DNA from 3 places in the Rhodobacter sp. 24-YEA-8 genome. Region 3 is predicted to be linked to each of the others. Evidence: riboswitches for the same ligand, from Rfam matches in the RefSeq annotation. Region 3 holds a riboswitch; each other region holds the start of a gene.
What was found. A riboswitch is a leader RNA that binds a small molecule or an ion and turns the genes downstream of it on or off. The one in region 3 is predicted to bind cobalamin.
Positions count from the first base shown of each region.

Region 1: linked by a shared signal. The riboswitch ahead of BLW25_RS14065 (CbtB domain-containing protein) and the one ahead of BLW25_RS10945 (aromatic ring-hydroxylating oxygenase subunit alpha) in region 3 are both predicted to bind cobalamin.
Region 2: linked by a shared signal. The riboswitch ahead of BLW25_RS03630 (TonB-dependent receptor plug domain-containing protein) and the one ahead of BLW25_RS10945 (aromatic ring-hydroxylating oxygenase subunit alpha) in region 3 are both predicted to bind cobalamin.

Region 1 covers NZ_FNSK01000001.1:2,894,081-2,898,422, forward strand. Annotated here, with positions in the region: gene BLW25_RS14050 (lytic transglycosylase domain-containing protein) at 1-726, shown strand, start outside; gene cobF (precorrin-6A synthase (deacetylating)) at 864-1,622, shown strand; gene BLW25_RS14060 (CbtA family protein) at 1,640-2,437, opposite strand; gene BLW25_RS14065 (CbtB domain-containing protein) at 2,439-2,609, opposite strand; cobalamin riboswitch at 2,641-2,828, opposite strand; gene cobA (uroporphyrinogen-III C-methyltransferase) at 2,876-3,595, opposite strand; gene BLW25_RS14075 (cobyrinic acid a,c-diamide synthase CobB) at 3,592-4,342, opposite strand, start outside.
Region 2 covers NZ_FNSK01000001.1:740,030-744,371, forward strand. Annotated here, with positions in the region: gene BLW25_RS03620 (Gfo/Idh/MocA family protein) at 1-76, opposite strand, end outside; gene BLW25_RS03625 (amidase) at 221-1,666, opposite strand; cobalamin riboswitch at 1,839-2,078, shown strand; gene BLW25_RS03630 (TonB-dependent receptor plug domain-containing protein) at 2,216-4,111, shown strand; gene BLW25_RS03635 (ABC transporter substrate-binding protein) at 4,111-4,342, shown strand, end outside.
Region 3 covers NZ_FNSK01000001.1:2,252,522-2,256,863, forward strand. Annotated here, with positions in the region: gene rodA (rod shape-determining protein RodA) at 1-32, shown strand, start outside; gene BLW25_RS10935 (2-hydroxyacid dehydrogenase) at 175-1,101, shown strand; gene BLW25_RS10940 (CopD family protein) at 1,158-1,571, shown strand; cobalamin riboswitch at 2,353-2,565, shown strand; gene BLW25_RS10945 (aromatic ring-hydroxylating oxygenase subunit alpha) at 2,669-3,907, shown strand; gene BLW25_RS10950 (hypothetical protein) at 4,023-4,342, opposite strand, start outside.

The DNA of each region.
Region 1 (4,342 bases), 640 kb from region 3:
CAATCGTCTTTTGCCGGGTCTTCGGTTCTGGCGATGGGGCGGCTTATGCTCTCGGCCGGAAACCGGGTCGAGGGCAAGCGGTTTCTCCTGCATCTTGCCGAAGGGCAGGACGCAAGGGGCATCGCCCAGCTTGCCGAGATGGCGCTGGAGATGGGCCAGCCGCATATCGCGCTGGTGCTGGCGAAACAGGCGGCAGAGCGGGGCGCGATCCTGCCCCGCACCTATTACCCGGTGCCGGACCTCGTGCCGGACGGGCTGCATGTCAGCCGCGCGCTGGCCCTCGCCATTGCGCGGCGCGAAAGCGAATTCGAGCCGATGGCGCGTTCAGGCGCCGATGCGCGCGGGCTGATGCAGGTTCTGCCCGAGACCGCCGCGCGGATGGCCAAGGGGCTGGGCCTGGAATATTCGCTCTCGAGGCTTTATGACCCGGGGTTCAACACCCAGGTGGGTTCGGCCTATCTGGCGAAGATGGTTGAGGAATTCGGACCTTCGATTGCGCTGATCGCCTCGGGCTATAATGCCGGGCCCGGGCGGCCGCGCCGCTGGATCGGCGAGCTTGGCGACCCGCGCCTGCCCGAGGTGGATGTGGTCGACTGGGTCGAGATGATCCCGATCGGCGAGACCAGAACCTATGTGATGCGGGTGGTCGAAGGCGTGGTGATCTACCGCGCGAAACTGCGCGGGACGGTGGGTCCCGTCCGGGTGACGGCAGAGCTGAAGGGCTGAGGGCGGGTTTCTGGCTGGCGTATTTTGACTAGGAGAAACGGAGCAGCGGCTTTGCTGTCCGTCGCATGATATGCGCGATGGGTTTTCTTCCGGTCCACAACCTGATTTCTGGGCCGTGAAAGCAGCAGGGGGCAGCGATGGAACTGGTTCTGATCGGCATTGGTACCGGCAATCCGGACCATCTCACCTTGCAGGCCGTGAAGGCGCTGAATGCGGCTGATCTGATCCTGATCCCCGAGAAGGGTGAAGACAAAGCCGATCTTGCCGATCTGCGCCGCCAGATCTGCGAGGATCTCGTGACGCGGCCCGGGGTGATCGTCGCGGGCTTTGCCATGCCGGTGCGGGATCCGGCCAATCCCTCTTACCTTGCGCGGGTGAATGACTGGCATGATGCGATTGCCGGCGCATGGGCGGCGGCGATTGACGCGCATCCTGGCGTAAAGCGGGTGGCGCTGATGGTCTGGGGCGATCCCGCGCTTTACGACAGTACCCTGCGGATTGCCGCACGGCTGGGCAGGCTGCGCGAAGTCTCGGTCTCGGTGGTGCCGGGGATCATGTCACCGCAGGTGCTGGCCGCTGCGCATCGCATTCCGCTCAACGGGCTTGGCGCGCCGTTTCTGGTGACGACAGGGCGGCGGCTGCGCGAAGAAGGCTGGCCCGAAGGCGTCAACCGGCTGGTGGTGATGCTGGATGGCGGCTGTGCCTTTCAGGATCTGGCGCCCGAAGGCATCTCGATCTGGTGGGGCGCCTTTGTCGGCATGGCGAATGAGATCACCGAAGCCGGCCCCCTGGCCGAGGCGGGGCCGCGTATCCTCGCCCGGCGCGAAGCGGCGCGGACCGAGCACGGCTGGCTCATGGATATCTATATTCTGGACCGGACATCCCCGGCGGCATAAGCCGCCGGGAAGCTGGTTTATGCCTCGCGGCCACGGCTCCAGAGCGCGGCTGCGAAAAGGCCGAGCAGCGTCCAGACCGCAAGACCGACCCCGATGGCGCGGCCGGCGAATTGCGCAGCCAGTTCGGGCGGCGTCGGGCCGGTGAACTCATGCGGATGCGGCGCGCCGACGATATGGGGCGCGAGGATCAGCAGGATCGCCGCCGCCCAGACCACCCAGTTCCGACCGAAGGCGATGAGCCAGAGACCGATGGCGGTCGCAATCACTGTCGCCACCCACCAGATCGCGCGGGCGTTGACATCGGCCGCGGCCATGCCCGGAAGCTCGGGCGAGAGGCCGAAAGCCGGCGCCATCTGCACCGCGACAAAGCCCGCGATCCCCCAGAGAAGGCCCTGGCGTGCGGTGACCCGGTTGCCATTATTCTCAGACAGGGCCATCGCCGCGACCAGCAGCAGCCCGTAGCCGGCATAGACCATAATCGAGAACAGGATCGACAACCCGTCACGGGCTGCGTCAAAACCGATACCGGGGATCTCTGCCGCCTCGCCATGGTCATGCGCGGCTTCGGACCCATGATCATGGCCCGCTTCTGCCGCAGGCGCGGCCTGAGGCTCTGTCTGCGGCTCTGTGGTTTCCGACGCCGGTTCTTCACCGTGATGATGGTCTGAGGCCGCCGCGAAATGAGTGCGCTCGCCGCCCTCATAAAGCTCGGCATGAAGCAGCACGGGCTGCACGAAAACAAGCTGCAACAGGGCGGCAATCAGCCCCGCTGCAGCGCCAGCGATCAACGCGCTGGTCAGCAGTCTTTGCAACATATCAGTGGCAGGGGAATCCGACCGCGTGACGCACATCATGGGCGGCGTCATGCAGGGTTTCCGACTGGGCGAGGCCAGCGACGAAGATCAGCGCAGCACCCAAAAGCGCCACGACGAGGATATTCGCCAGTTTGACATCAGCCTTCGCGCCTGAGCGGGCAATGGTGGACATATGAGTTACTCCTTGCCGTCATCCCCGACGGCGGTTCCATCAGTGCGAAGGTCGGTCTCCTGACTTGCAGGTCACAGCCTCTGCCCTCCTTCCCATGGATTGCTCCACAGTGGTTAACGGGGTCGGCTCGCTGCGCACAGTCGCGGGGGCGGTCGGGTCGGGGAATCCCCCGCCCTGTTCCCATGCCGGTCGCCCGGCACCTTCACAATATCGAGAGTGACAGGCGCATGACGCCCGGTCAAGTCGCGCGCGCCACTTCGCACCCGTCAGGTCGCCAGCGCACCATAAAGGATAAGAGTCGGTGCCGGGTCGGGGGCCGCCCCCTCCAGACGCGCGGCCAGACCCGCGACGGTATCGCGGCGAAAGGCCTGCGCCGGGGTCGAGACGCCTTGGGCCATCAGCGCGGGCGTCTCGGGCGGCAACCCGGCAGCGACCAGCTTTGCCGCCAGCTGCGGAAATGTCGCCCGCGCCATGAAGACCGAGGTGACAGCCTGCGGATCGGCCAGTGCTGCCCAATTAAGACTTTCGGGCAGCGCCCCTGTCACGTCATGGCCGGTGACGAATTGCACCCGGCGCGCATTGACCCGCCGCGTGAGCGGGATCCCCGCCGCCGCCGCCGCCGCCGAAGGCGCGGTGACGCCGGGCACGATCTCATAGCCGATCCCGGCCTCGCGCAAAGCTGTGATCTCTTCTTCAAGCCGCCCGAACATACCGGAATCGCCGGATTTCAGCCGCACCACCTTCAGGCCCGAACGCGCATGATCGACCAGGAGCCGGCTGACATGATCCTGGCGCGGCGAGGCGCGCCCCGCCCGCTTGCCGACCGAAATCAGATCCGCCTCCGGCGCCGCCAGATCAAGGATCGGCCCGGCAGAGAGGTCGTCATAAAGCACCACATCCGCCGCTTGCAGCCGTTTGACCGCGCGCAGGGTCAGCAGATCGGGATCGCCCGGGCCAGAGGAGACAAAGCTGACGATCTCGCTCATGTGGCGGCTCCGATCAGGTGGAAGAAGGTGCCGGTGACAAGGCCTTTGCGCGATCCGGTTTCGGGGACCGGCGCGCTTTCGGCATCAGTCACGCGGGCAAGGGGCGCATCGGGCTGGGCGAGAATGGTCGAATAATGGAACTCATGCCCGCGCAGCCTCGCACCCGCCACATGGCCCGGGATCGGCGCGGAAAGCGCGGCCAGCCGGTAGCCCAGATGCATCCTGCGCTTTTCATACGAGGTCACAAGACCGAGGAGCCCGGCCATCTGATGCCGGGTGCCGGATGCATCGACCAGCGCCTCGCCCAGAACCATATAGCCGCCGCATTCGCCATGCACCGGCTTTGCCGCCGCGAAATTCCTGAGGCCCGCAAGAAAAGCTGATGCCGCCGCGATCCGGCCCGCATGCAGTTCGGGATAGCCGCCGGGCAGCCAGCAAAGATCGGCTTCCGGCGGCGCTTCATCGGCCAGGGGCGAAAATGGCAGAATCTCGGCCCCCTGCGCGTGCCAGGCATCCAGCAGATGCGGATAGGTGAAAGAAAACGCCTCATCCCGCGCCAGCGCAATGCGCTGGCCGGGCGGTTTCGGCAGCTCTCCCGCCGGGGTGCTCACGCCGCCCGCCGCCGCCGCGCGCAGGGCCGCAAGATCGGTATGTTCGCGCAAAAAACTCGCATAGTCACTGATGGCGCGTTCAAGATCGGGGTGCTCGACCGCCTGAACCAGACCCAGATGCCGCTCTGGCAGGGTC
Region 2 (4,342 bases), 1.5 Mb from region 3:
CCCCAAGCGTCTGCAGGTTGTCATGATGGCGCCGCCCGATCGAGCCCGCACCCACCACCAGAACCTTCACCACCATCGCCAGCCTCCGCTTTCTCCGTCCGGCATCGCATGAACCTGCAGCGCCGAACAGCCCTTTCATCTGTCCGAAAATATCCTCGGGGGGAGCGCGGGCACCGCGCGCGGGGGGCAGACAGCCCCCCGTTGCCCGATCCGTCAGGCCTCACCCCGCCAGGGCTGCGCGCCGGTTCCAGTACACGGCCGCCTCCACCTCGGCGCAAAGTGCGATCAGCTCCTCATCCGCACCAAAGGGCGCCGCCAGATGCACGCCGATCGGCAGGCCCGAGGCCGACCAGCCGAGAGGCAACGACGCCGCCGGCTGGCCGCTTGCGTTGAACACGGCGGCAAAAGGCGAATAGTCGAAACAGCGCCCCGGCCCGAGGCGGTAATCGACGTAATCCTCGGTCTCATGGCTGAACCGCCCGACTTTGGCCGGTGGTTCGGCCAGGGTAGCCGAGAGCAGGATGTCGTAACCGGGGCCGGTTTCAGGCCGGAAGAAGGATGCCATTTCACGGCCGAAATCATGGATATCCTCGACCGCTTCCAGATAGCGCAGCGGCCCGAGCGCTTCGGCATGTTTCACCGCGCCGCGCCCGACACCCTCGACCAGATCCTCCGTCAGCGCGCTGCCTTTCAGCTTCTGCCGGATCGTAAGCGCGGTGCCGACCGCAACGATATCGGTCCAGGCCCGCATCATCGCTCCGATATCCGCCTTTGGCCGCGCCGGCTCCACATGGTGCCCAAGGCCTTCCAGCAGCCGCCCGGCCTCCTGCACCGCGGCTGCGACCTCCGGGTCAATCGCGGCGCCGGTAAAGGTCGTGTCGCAGATCGCCACGCGCAGCCGCCGGGGCGGGGCCGAGATCGCCTGGCCGTAGCCCTTTGCCAGCGGCGGCGCGCAATAGGGGGCACCGAGGTCGGGCCCCTCGCAGGCATCCAGCATCACCGCCGTGTCGCGGACCGAACGTGTCAGGAACCCGTCAATCGCCATGCCGGCCCAGCCCTCGCCGGACCATGGCCCGTCGGGCAGCCGCGCGCGGGTCGGCTTGAAGCCGAAAAGCCCGCAATTCGAGGCTGGAACCCGGACCGAGCCACCACCGTCTGATCCATGCGCGAAAGCGACGATCCCTGCCGCGACCGCCGCCGCCGCGCCGCCCGACGAGCCGCCGGCGGTATGGTCAGTGTTCCAGGGGTTGCGGGTTGGCCCGCCATAGACGGCGGCCTCGGTTGCGATGCCGACCCCGCCTTCGGGGCTTGTCGTGCGCCCGAATGTCACCACCCCGGTCGCCCGCATCCGGGCCATCATATTGCAATCGGCGGCATAGGTCCTGGCCGGACCAAGCCGCGTGCCGTTAAGGGACGGCAGCCCCTTTGCCTCGAGCCCCAGATCCTTGATCAGAAAGGGCACGCCGCGAAACGGTCCGCGCGGAAGGCCTGCGCGGATTTCGGCGCGCGCGACCTCTTCCTGCACCAGCACCACGGCGTTGATTGCCGGATTTCGGGCGCCGACCGCGGCCAGCGCCGCATCCAGCAGCTCATCCGGGCTGACCTCGCCCTTTGCCACCAGCCCCGCAAGTTCGGTCGCATCCCGTGCGCCCAGATCCCCGATCATCTGCGATTCCCCGTTATTCATCCCGATGCCAGTCTGGACGCGGCGCCCGGGAAAGGTCCAGAGGCGCCGCGCATCATGCTGTTACCGCAACCATGTGACCCGGGCGACCAAAGCGGCGACTGCCGCAACCTTGCGCCCCGTCAGCCGCTTGACAGAGGGCAAGGGCGGATCGCATGGAGGACAGAGCAACGGTTCCGGCGCCGCGCCCGCAAAGCGCGGTTTTCCGGAGAATAGGGAATGTGGCCGGTCCTTTCTGCACAGGGATCCGGGACCACAGCTGCCCCCGCAACTGTAAGCGGCGAGCGGCGGTTGATGATGCCACTGGAGCCTCCTCAGGGGGGCAGTTCCGGGAAGGCCAGCCGTCCGCCCGGACCCGCGAGCCAGGAGACCTGCCGCTGCTGATCACCCTTTCCCTCGCACGGGGCGTGCGGCGGAGGGCGGAGTGCCGCCAGAGGTGACGTTCACGCGCATCGGGCGGGCTTTCCCCCGAAGCGAAAACGCATCAGGGCGGCGGTCAGGGACCGGCGGCTCCGAAGAAAGGGCTGAGAGATGTTTCACAGGGTTTCCCATCTTGCAGTGATTGCCGCGCTGGCTGCCGGTGCGGCCGGCAATGCGCGCGCACAGACACAGGACGAAGACCCTGTTGACCTGGGCACGATCACGCTCTCGGCCCTGCGTTACGGGGCCGATATTGCGCGCTCCGGCGTCTCGGTCAGTGTGGTTGACCGCGCCGAGCTGGACAAAAGCGCCGATCTGCGGCTCGCGGATTTTCTTGGCACATTGCCGGGGGTCTCGGTGATCAGCCAGGGTGGTTTTGGTGCCAATACCGCCTTGCGGATCCGTGGCTTCGACGGGCGTCATATCGCGGTCTATATCGACGGGATCCGCATTGACGACCCGTCCGGCGTGCAGGTCTCGACCGATTTCGGCGCGCTGATGACCGATGATATTGCCCGGATCGAGGTGCTGCGCGGGTCGCAATCGGCGCTGTGGGGCGGCTCGGCCGTGGCCGGGGTGATCAATATCTCGACATTGTCCGGGGCAGAGCCGGGGCTGCATCAGAAGGTGAGCGTCGAAGGGGGCAGCCATAATTCGGCCCGCCTTGCCTGGGGCCTGACCCAAAAGGATGACCAGCTTGAACTGGCCCTGAATGCCAGCCATTTCCGCACCGACGGGATATCGGCCTTTGACGGGGGCACCGAAGCGGATGGCGCCGAGGCCAGCCGGCTGTCGTTTTCGGCGCGCTACCGGGTCTCAGATCTGGTGACGCTGGGGGGCGCCGCTTTCTGGCAAAAGACCCGCAGCGATTATGACGGCTATATCGATACGGATGGCGATGGCTATACCGATACTTTCACCGATCTGCCCAATGAGATGCGCCGCCAGGACCTTGGCCTGCGCCTCTTCGCAGAGCTGGAGACCGGCAATACGCTGCATGTGCTGGGCATCGGCTTTTCACGCAACAAGCGCGATATGGATGACGAGAACGGCAAAAGCGCCTTTACCGGCGAGCGTCTGACGCTGGACTGGCAGGCGACCAGCACGCTGTCTGACCAGCTGACCCTGTCTTATGGTGCGGATTTCAACCGTGAAGAGGCGAAAACCTCGGCCATGCCCGGAGGCTCGGGTAATACCGATACCAAAGGCATCTGGGGCCAGCTTGCCTGGTCGCCGCGCGAAGGCTTCGATGTGACTGCGGCACTGCGGTATGATGACCATTCGGCCTTTGGCGGTTTCGGCACCGGGCGGCTTTCCTTTGCCTGGGCGGCTGCCGAGGGGCTGACCCTGCGCGGTGCCGTCGCGCGGGGCTTCCGCGCGCCCTCGCTTGACGAGCTGTACGGTGATTATCCGGGGCTGTTCTTCACCGGTAATCCCGATCTCGATCCCGAAACCAGCGTCTCATACGAGCTGGGTGCAGATTATGCCTTCGGGACAGGTGCGTCGCTGTCTTTCACGGCTTTCCGCATCGAGGTCGAAGACCGTATCGCCGCCGATCCCGCGACCTTCTGGTCGACCCTGGGCAATCTGGCGGGCAGCTCGGTGTCGAAAGGCGTCGAGCTGGCCGCGAAAACCAGGCTGAGCGATGCGCTGAGCCTCACGCTCGCCTATACCTATACCGATGCGCATGACCCGAATGGGGCGCGCCTGACGGCGGTGCCGCGCCATAATCTGGCGCTCGCGCTGGATGCACAGATCAGCGAGCGGGTCTCGGCGCGCTTTACCCTCAGCCATCTGGCCGGACGCCGCGACAGGCATGTGAACAGCTTTGCCGCCCTCGATATGCCCGATGTCACCTTGCTGGATGCCGCTTTCAGCTATCGGATCAGTGACAGTATCGGGGCCACATTGCGCATTGAGAACGTGACCGATGAGCACTGGCAGTCGTCGCATGGTTACGGCACGCCGGGTCGCACGGCCTGGCTCGGGCTGCAGGCACGGTTCTGATGCTGCGCGCCGCCACCCTTGTCCTGCTCTTTGGGGCCTTGCCGGTGGCGGCCGACCCTCTTCCCCCTCCGGGGCGGGTGGTCTCGATCAACCTGTGCACCGATCAGCTGGCGATGATGCTGGCGGCGCCGGGGCAACTGGTTTCGGTCAGCCATCTGGCCTCGGACCCGCTGGCCTCCTCCATGCCGGAGGAGGCCGCCGCCTATACCGCAAACCGGGGCGGCGCCGAGC
Region 3 (4,342 bases):
TGCAAAGCGCCCATGTCCACCGGCCGCGCTGAAGGGCAGCCAGACCTCAGGTATCCGGATCAGGGAGAAACCGGCTTTTCCCTGACGTGAATACGCGCCGCGCGGCACGCGCAAAGCGCCCCGAAGGGGCGCCCCCTCTGGACAAATCGGGCAGCGCGACGCAGGCTCGCGGCCATGACACAGATCTTCTTTTCCGCTCCCGGCTGGGATGAATATGAACCCTTCCTGCCCGCAGCACTTGAGGCGGCCGGTATCAGCGCCGATATCGTCACCGAGGCGCCCGCCCCTGCAGCGATCGACTATATCCTTTATGCGCCCACCTCGCCTTTGCAGGATTTCGCGCCCTTCACCCGCGCTAAAGCGGTCATGTCGCTCTGGGCCGGGGTCGAGCGCATCGTGGGCAATCAAAGTCTCACACAGCCGCTGACCCGGATGGTCGATCCGGGCCTGACCGAGAGCATGGTGGAATATGTCACCGGCCATGTGTTGCGTCATCATCTCGGCATGGACCGACATATCATCAATCCCGGCCATATCTGGGATCACGCCTGCCCGCCCATCGCCCGCCAGCGCCCGGTCACCTTCCTTGGCCTGGGCGAACTGGGCCTTGCATGTGCCCGCGCGCTTCAGGCGCTGAATTTCCCGGTCAAAGGCTGGAGCCGCAGCCCGAAATCCATCCCGGGCCTCGCAACCTTTCATGGTGAGGCCGGCTTGCAGGAGGCGTTGCGCGATGCGCAGATCGTCATCACCCTGCTGCCCAACACGCCGGACACGCAGAATATCCTCAATGCAGACACGCTTGCGATGACGGCCCCGGGCGCCGTGGTGATCAATCCCGGCCGTGGCCCGCTGATTGACGATGCCGCGCTGATCGCGGCGCTTGATGGCGGCCAGATCTCGCATGCCACGCTGGATGTCTTCCGGATCGAACCCCTGCCGCAGGACCACCCGTTCTGGGCGCATCCAAAGGTCACCATCACCCCTCATGTCGCCGCCGATACGCGCGCGGTGACCGCCTCACAGGTGATTGCCGAAAACATCCGCCGCGCGGAAACGGGCGAGCCCCTCCTCCATCTGGTGGACCGAACCCGGGGCTACTGAGGCCCTGCGACAGTTTCTCCCTTGAACAAAGAGGGGGAAATCTGCCACCTGAGCCGATGGACTGGATCAAAATCATTCACATTCTGGCCGTGATGGGCTGGATGACCTCGATCTTCGCGGTGCCGCGCGCATTGATCTACTGGAAGCGCGAATGGGCCAGCCTTGGCGCTTTCGGACCGCTCGGGGATCTGACCCTGCGGCTCTATCGGTTTTCGGCCGGGCTGATGGTGATCGCCATTGCGACCGGGCTCTGGCTGGCTTTCGGCTGGTGGGGGTTTGACCCCTGGCTGCATCTGAAGCTGAGCCTCGTCGCGCTTCTGGTGATCCATTACATCTGGACCGGCCGCATGGTCTGGCGCGCGCGGCGCGGCGAATTCCGCGAGAGCGACCTGTTCCTGCGGATCTTTAACGAAATCAGCGTCTTTGCCGTAATCGCCATCCTCTGGGCCGTGGTGGTAAAGCCCTTCTGACCCAGGGCCCATTGGCCCATGTCACGCCGGCCAGGGGAAATGGCAGGGAACAGGACAGCCAGCGCGTCCGCAACAGGCGGAAGAGGCCGCTCTGAGACCCGCCAATCCCGGTCATAGGAAAGACCGGCCCCGCAAGGCAGGGAACTGTCGCTGCTTTCCGGCTCAACTGTCGGGTTTGACGGGTCAGAGGATGAATGGACAATATCGCACCACCGGCGACCTCTGGCTGCGCGGATACCCTTGCCCCCGATGCCCCTGGTGGCGCCCTGCCCGATCCTGCCTTTGATCTCGGCGTCACCACGCAGTGACGGGCCAACGGCCCAGGCGCCTCGTCCATGCGCTGGCCGCCCAGGCGGGGGCGGCGGTCCATGTCGCGCTCCCCTGTCCGGGCCGCAGTCCTGCCCTTCGCGTCTGCTTTGCCTTTACAAACGTTCGGCTGTTTCCCGGTCTGACGGCGGCGCAAAACGTCGCGCTGGTGCTGCCCGGGCGCGCGCGACGCCACCCGACCGCCTGCAGCCGGGTCCGCCCGCCTCGGGGCCCGAAGAGAAAGGCAGAGGCCTCGTCACAGCACTGATCGCAGGGCAGCGCGCCAGGACCCGCTTTGCCCTGGTTGTGATCAGCCATGAGCGGAAGCACTTTTTGCCCTAGTTTCGCGCACAGTCCCGCCCTCAGCCGGGCGACGGAGCGCGGGCCGCAGCCTGAAACGCATCACATTCCGGGCCCCCGATCAATTTCGACATAATTTGCCGCAGACAGGACAGTTTTTCACATAGCGCCTGCTCTGATCGCCTCAGATCAGGGTGCCACCATATCGGGAGGTATGAAGGAGAATTGGGAAGCCGGGCCGATGCCGGCGCTGCCCCCGCAACGGGTGCGGCGCTTCGCTGCATGACGGGACCCACTGGCTGGAGGAGCAGCCGGGAAGGTGCCATTTCTGTTCGCGAAAGGGGACAGGCCTGATGTCCGGAAACCAGCCCTGAGGCGGAAATCAGCGTGGCTGCGGCGGGCAGTCAGGAGCGCTTTGGCAGGTCCGCACCGGACCGGAGCCCGGCGTCTCCGGTCACCCGGGGCAGCAAACAAACCAGCAGGAGGCCAGATTGGGCGCGCTTCACGACGATAGTTTTTCCACCCCGGACCAAAGGCCCGACGCCATTTCGCGGCTGATCGCGGATCACCGCCCGGGCCATGGCCTCGTGCGGGATTTCTACATGGATCCGACTGTCTTTGCCCGCGATATGGAGCGGGTGTTCCGCCGCCACTGGCACTGCCTGGCCCATGAAAGCGTGATCCCGAATCCCGGCGATTTCGAGCTGTTCCGACTTGGCGATGAACAGGTCATCCTGACACGCGACATGCAGGGCGAGGTGCATGGGCTCCTGAATTCCTGCCGCCATCGCGGCGCCGAGGTCTGCACCAAAGACAAGGGCAATGCGAAGATGTTCGTCTGCCCCTATCACGCCTGGACCTATACGCTGGACGGCGCGTTGCGCGCGGCCCGGCTGATGCCGAAGGATTTCGACCGCGCCGCCCATGCGCTGAAAAAAGTGCATGTGAAGGTGGTCGAGGGGCTGGTCTTCATCTCCTTCGCGAAAGACCCGCTGGATTTCACGCAAGTGGAGCAATCCCTGCACGCCAGTATCGGCCAATATGGCTGGGGCGCGGCAAAGGTCGCCCATCGCGAGACCTATCCGATTGCCGCGAACTGGAAGCTCGCGGTCGAGAATTATGTCGAATGCTATCACTGCGGCCCGGCGCATCCGGAATATTCGCAGACCCATGCGCTGGAACAGCCGCCCGAAGTGATCGCCGGTCTCAATGCCGCGATGGAGGAAAAGAGCTGTGCACTCGGGCTCTCCGTACTGTCGGGCAATCATTGGCAGAATTCATCCCGGGGTGGCGAAGCGGTCGATGTCTTCCGCTATGCGCTTTACGAGGGCGCCTCGACCGGGTCCGAGGATGGCTCCCCCCTCGCACCTTTGATGGGGCGTTTCACCGATTATGATGGCGGCGTGACCTCGATCCATCTCGGCGGCACAACTTTCCTCGTCTGCTATCCCGATCACGGCATGATCTACCGCTTCATCCCCAAAACGCATGACAGCTGCGAGATGGAGCTGATCTGGCTGGTGAAGGAAGGCGCCGAGGAAGGCGTCGATTACGATCTGGATCGCCTCACCTGGCTGTGGAAAGTCACCACCGAGGAAGACAAGAAGATCATCGAACACACTGCGCGCGGCGTGAAATCGCATTATTTCGAGCCTGGTCCCATCGCACCGATGGAATATAACGAACTGCGCTATATCACCTGGTATCTCGACGAGATCAGCCGCGCCTGACACCTGACAAAACGAGGCCCCGGCTCTGCTTGGGCCTCGTTCTGCTTGCCAGAAACGGGCCACCGCCTCCCCGGCAGCAAACAGGGGGAAAGGGTATCCAGCAGCCCGCCCCCCCTCAGCGTTTCGCGCCCCGGCGGCCCTCGATGAGCCAGGCAGCGATGGCCAGCCCGGCGGTCAGCACAAGCCAGGCCCAGCCCGGCAGCAAGACCGCCAGCCGCACCTCATTGGTCATCCAGGCCTCGCGCGGGGTGATACCGATCCAGCCGCGCCCCGTCACCGGCCGCCCCTCGGCCACCTGACGCAGGTCCGGCAGTCCGGGTTCCAGCCGGGTCACCGATCCATAGGCCGCCGCGCCGGAGACCTTCGGTGCAACCACCGCATCGCCCGAGGCAATGGTCTCGACGAATTCACGCGGGCTGGCCGGGCCGACGCCGA